DNA from 2 places in the Enterococcus dongliensis genome. Region 2 is predicted to be linked to the other one. Evidence: a T-box and tRNA genes for the amino acid it is inferred to sense, from the RefSeq annotation. Region 2 holds a T-box; the other holds one or more tRNA genes.
What was found. A T-box is a leader RNA that pairs with one kind of tRNA and senses whether it is charged. The one in region 2 lies ahead of leuS (leucine--tRNA ligase), so its partner is inferred to be a tRNA-Leu.
Positions count from the first base shown of each region.

Region 1: it has a tRNA-Leu gene. The T-box ahead of leuS (leucine--tRNA ligase) is inferred to sense a tRNA for this amino acid. The anticodon was not compared.

Region 1 is NZ_JARPZC010000007.1:57,041-59,453, reverse strand. Features, by position in the region: gene P7D84_RS06965 (YjjG family noncanonical pyrimidine nucleotidase) at 1-19, shown strand, start outside; gene udk (uridine kinase) at 90-716, shown strand; tRNA gene P7D84_RS06955 (tRNA-Leu) at 911-994, opposite strand; gene gpmA (2,3-diphosphoglycerate-dependent phosphoglycerate mutase) at 1,092-1,778, opposite strand; gene rpiA (ribose-5-phosphate isomerase RpiA) at 1,908-2,413, opposite strand, start outside.
Region 2 is NZ_JARPZC010000001.1:293,276-295,688, forward strand. Features, by position in the region: gene leuS (leucine--tRNA ligase) at 1-1,546, opposite strand, end outside; T-box leader at 1,741-1,933, opposite strand; gene P7D84_RS01410 (phosphatase PAP2 family protein) at 2,071-2,413, shown strand, end outside.

The DNA.
Region 1 (2,413 bases), on a different contig from region 2:
GATTTTAGAAGAATTTTAAGTTTTCGATAGCAATTTGTCAGTGTTTCGCTATAATAGGACTAATGAAAAACGAAAGAGGTTTTATTTACATGAAAAACAAGCCGATCATTATTGGTGTAACGGGCGGTTCCGGAAGTGGAAAAACAAGTGTCAGCCGCGCAATCTACAATCGGTTTCCCGATCATTCCATCATGATGCTGGAACACGATTCTTATTATAAGGACCAAAGCGGTATCAGCTTCGAAGAACGGTTAAAAACAAATTACGATCATCCCTTTGCCTTTGACACGGATCTATTGATCGAGCATTTGAAGGAATTGACCCACTATCAATCAGTGGAAGTTCCAATCTATGATTATGTCGCTCATACGCGTAGTGAAGAAGTTTATGTGCAAGCCCCTAAGGAAGTCATTATCCTAGAAGGAATCTTGATCTTAGAAGATGAACGCTTGCGCGATATGATGGACATCAAGATTTACGTAGATACGGATGATGACATTCGGATTATTCGGCGAATCAACCGCGACATGAATGAACGCGGCCGAACATTAGAATCAGTTATCGGTCAATATTTATCTGTAGTAAAACCGATGTATCATCAATTTATTGAACCGACAAAACGTTATGCAGACATCATCGTGCCAGAAGGCGGCGAAAATCATGTTGCCATCGACTTGATTGCAACGAAGGTCGCTAGTTTTTTGAATCATGATTAAAAATAAATAGTTGATCTATTGCCAGATTGGCTTGAATGAATACGTCTTATGACAAGAAAAATATCCGAATGATCGAAGTATTACGCCTGTGGTCCGGTGGGGCCTTATCGCAAAGTTGCGATAAACAGTCGTTTTACATTGGATCGTTCGGATATTTTTCTTGTATTTAACCGATGTGGCGATTAATTGATTTATGCGGCCGAGAAGACTCGAACTTCCACGGTATTGCTACCACTAGCGCCTGAAGCTAGCGCGTCTGCCAATTCCGCCACGACCGCAAGAAATATATACTTTATTCTAGCACAAAAAAATTATTCTGACAGAACAGAAAATATTATTTAAAAAACCCGACTCACTCATGAGCCGGGAAAATTCTTATAAGTAGTATTTTTTAGCGACTGTTAAATCATCATTTAGATCATAAACAAGTGGTTGACCTGTTGGGATCTCTAAATCCATGATGTCTTCGTCAGAAATACCTTCGATGTGTTTAGCTAGTGCACGTAATGAGTTACCATGTGCAGCGACTAATACAGTTTTACCATCTTTTAAAGCAGGAGCGATTTCGTCTTGCCAGAAAGGTAATGCACGTTCCAAAGTAACTTTTAAGTTTTCTCCACCAGGAATATCGCGAGGATCTAACATAGCGTAACGACGGTCTTGTGCTGCAGAACCTTCGTCAGTTGCTTCCATCAATGGAGGCAATACATCGTAAGAACGACGCCAGATATGAACTTGTTCGTCACCATATTTTTCAGCAGTTTCTTTTTTGTTCAATCCTTGTAATTTACCGTAGTGACGTTCGTTCAAGCGCCAAGATTTGAAAGTTGGTACCCAAAGTTGATCAGAATATTCTAAGATCAAGTCACAAGTTTTGATTGCACGAGTTAAAACTGATGTATAAGCCACATCAAATTCAATTCCTGCTTCTTTAATTTTACGGCCGCCTTCTTTTGCTTCTTCGACACCTTCTGGAGCCAAATCAACGTCTGCCCAGCCTGTGAATTGGTTTAATTTGTTCCATTCGCTCAAGCCGTGACGAGAAAAAACTAATTTTGGCATATCATTCTCTCCTTTTGAAATTTCTGAAATTTTCAATTTCTGATTCATTGTACAATGTTTCAACTATGATTTCCATTAAATTGAGTCGATTTTTGTCAAATCAGACGCTTTAAGGAGGCATTTACTCAATTATTTTGCCGGAACTTCTAAAATTTTTGGTCCTTCCGGTGTACCTACGATCGCACGGGAAATCATATCGATGAATAGTCCGTGTTCAACAACACCGACATAATCGTCCAATTCTTTTGCCAAAGCGCGAGGATCTTCAATCACTTCTAAGTGCAGATCGATGATGTAGTGACCGCCATCGGTTGTCAATAATTCATCAGCTTCTGTTTTACGCCAAGTTGGTCGGTAGCCTTTTGCTTCGAATAAACGGAAGAGGTTATGTCCGCCGAAAGGGACTACTTCAACTGGCAAAGGAAATTTTCCTAGTTTATCGACCATTTTGCTTTCGTCGACAATCCAAATACAATCTTTTGAATAAGTTGCTACTACTTTTTCAAAAAGTAAAGCTGCGCCGCCGCCTTTGATTCCTTGGAAATCGGCACTGATTTCATCGGCGCCATCGATCGTAAGGTCAACGGAATCTACTTCATCAATGGCTTTTAAAGGAATTCCTAGTTCTTTTGCCT
Region 2 (2,413 bases):
CATAATCAGCCAATGATTCTTTATTATGCGGATCAATAAAGCGTAGATAATACCATGAACTGCCGGCCCATTGTGGCATCGTATTCGTTTCGCGACGACCTTTTTTACCTGTAATTGGATCAATCACGTTGACCCAATCATCGATGTTAGCTAATGGTGATTCTCCTGTCCCACTTGGTTTGATATCCGTTGTTTTTGGTAATTCTAATGGTAATTCATAATCAGGAACTAAGCCCGTCGTCCCATCTTCCCAGTGGATGACTGGGATTGGTTCACCCCAATAACGTTGACGTGAGAACAACCAGTCACGCAAACGATAACTGATTTCTTTTTTGCCGCAGCCATGTTCTTCTAACCAAGCCACCATTTTATCAATCGCATCTTGTTTGTTCAATCCATCTAAAAATTCAGAATTGATGTGGGCACTATCGCCAGTGAAGGCTTCTTTTTCTATGTCGCCGCCTTCAAGTACCGGGATGATCGGCAAACCAAAGGTTGTAGCAAATTCATAGTCACGTTCATCGTGTGCTGGAACAGCCATAATCGCTCCAGTTCCATAAGAAGCTAAGACGTAATCTCCGATCCAGATCGGCATTTTTTCCCCATTAGCAGGATTGATTGCATAAGCTCCGGTAAAGACGCCAGTCTTTTCTTTTGCCAAATCTGTTCGGTTCAATTCAGATTTTTTCGATGCTGCTTCGATATACGCATCTACAGCCGTCTTTTGCTCAGGCGTAGTGATTTTTTGAACTAAGTCTAATTCTGGTGCTAAAACTGCATAAGTTGCACCGAATAAGGTATCTGGCCGTGTTGTAAATACGGTGAAGGTTTCCTCGCTGTCTTCTACTTTAAAGCTGACATTTGCTCCTACTGAACGTCCGATCCAATTCCGTTGCATCTCTTTGATGCTTTCTGGCCAGTCAACGGTATCTAAGTCATCTAATAAACGATCCGCATAAGCAGTGATTTTTAGCATCCATTGACGCATTGGTTTCCGAATCACATCGTAGCCGCCCCGTTCACTTTTTCCGTCGATTACTTCTTCATTTGAAATGACTGTCCCAAGTTCAGGGACCCAGTTAACAGGCACTTCAGCTTCATAGGCCAATCCCTTTTCATACATCCGTTCAAAGATCCATTGTGTCCATTTATAATATTCAGGATCGGTAGTATTTAATTCACGATTCCAATCATAGCTAAAACCCAATGAATTGATTTGACGTTTAAAAGTTTCAATATTTTTCTTTGTGAATTCTGCCGGATCATTTCCGGTATCTAAGGCATATTGCTCTGCAGGTAGACCGAAAGCATCCCAGCCCATTGGATGCAGCACATTGTATCCTTGGGCACGTTTCATCCGTGAAATCGCATCAGTTGCGGTATAACCTTCTGGATGTCCTACGTGCAGTCCTTGACCAGACGGATAAGGAAACATATCTAATGCATAAAATTTTGGTTTTTCAGGATCGTCTTGGGTATTGAAAACATTATGTTTTGCCCAATATTTTTGCCATTTTTTTTCAATCGCTTTGTGATCGTAACTCATGTTGCTCCTCCTACTTAGATAAACTTATTTTTGATAACATTACATACAATTAATAGCTAATCCAGGTTCCAAAAATCATTTTCCAAACTAGGAAAAACGGTCTTGATTCCATCACACACCCAACTTTACTACTTAAAAAAGTTCGCGTGGAACGGACCTAGCAAAAAAAGTCCTACGAAAGCTCAAAGAAACTTCCATAGGACGTAATAAACGTGGTACCACCTATTTTTATCTGTCAGAAAACAGACCTCAAAAGAAATAACGGTCCCTAACCGGATCTAATCGATCATGCTCCAAGGTAAGTTCGAATGTCTTGCATACACACTCTCAGCACCGTGCGCTCTCTAAAATGCGTTCGTTTCTACTACTCCTCTTCCAAGCAACAATATTCAAAGTAGTTTTATCTTAGCAGATTCTAAAATAATATTCAATTGAATTCCCTTTAAGAAATCTTGGAAAAAATTGTCCCCTCGTTGAAACATGATATAATACTTTTGTTTAGAAAGGATGAATCAGACAAAACCATGAAAAATAAAGCACTCTATCAATTGATCGGCAGTTTCACTTTGCTCTTTTTTGCAGCATTGTGTTATATTGTCCGCTTTTATCCCGAAACACTAACCAGTTTCGATCGCGGGATCATTCAGGCAGTCCATCGCCTCTATCCGCAAATGAATGGTTATTTTTTATGGGTGACGAAATTTGCCAATCCAACAACGATCACCCTTTTATCGGTAGTCTTTATCGGCTTGTTCTATTTTAATAAGCAAAAAATAACTGCCTTATGGTTAGCCATCACGATGGCTTTGATCAGCGGCATCGGTAATCACTTATTAAAATTATTCTTTCAACGAGCACGGCCGACTC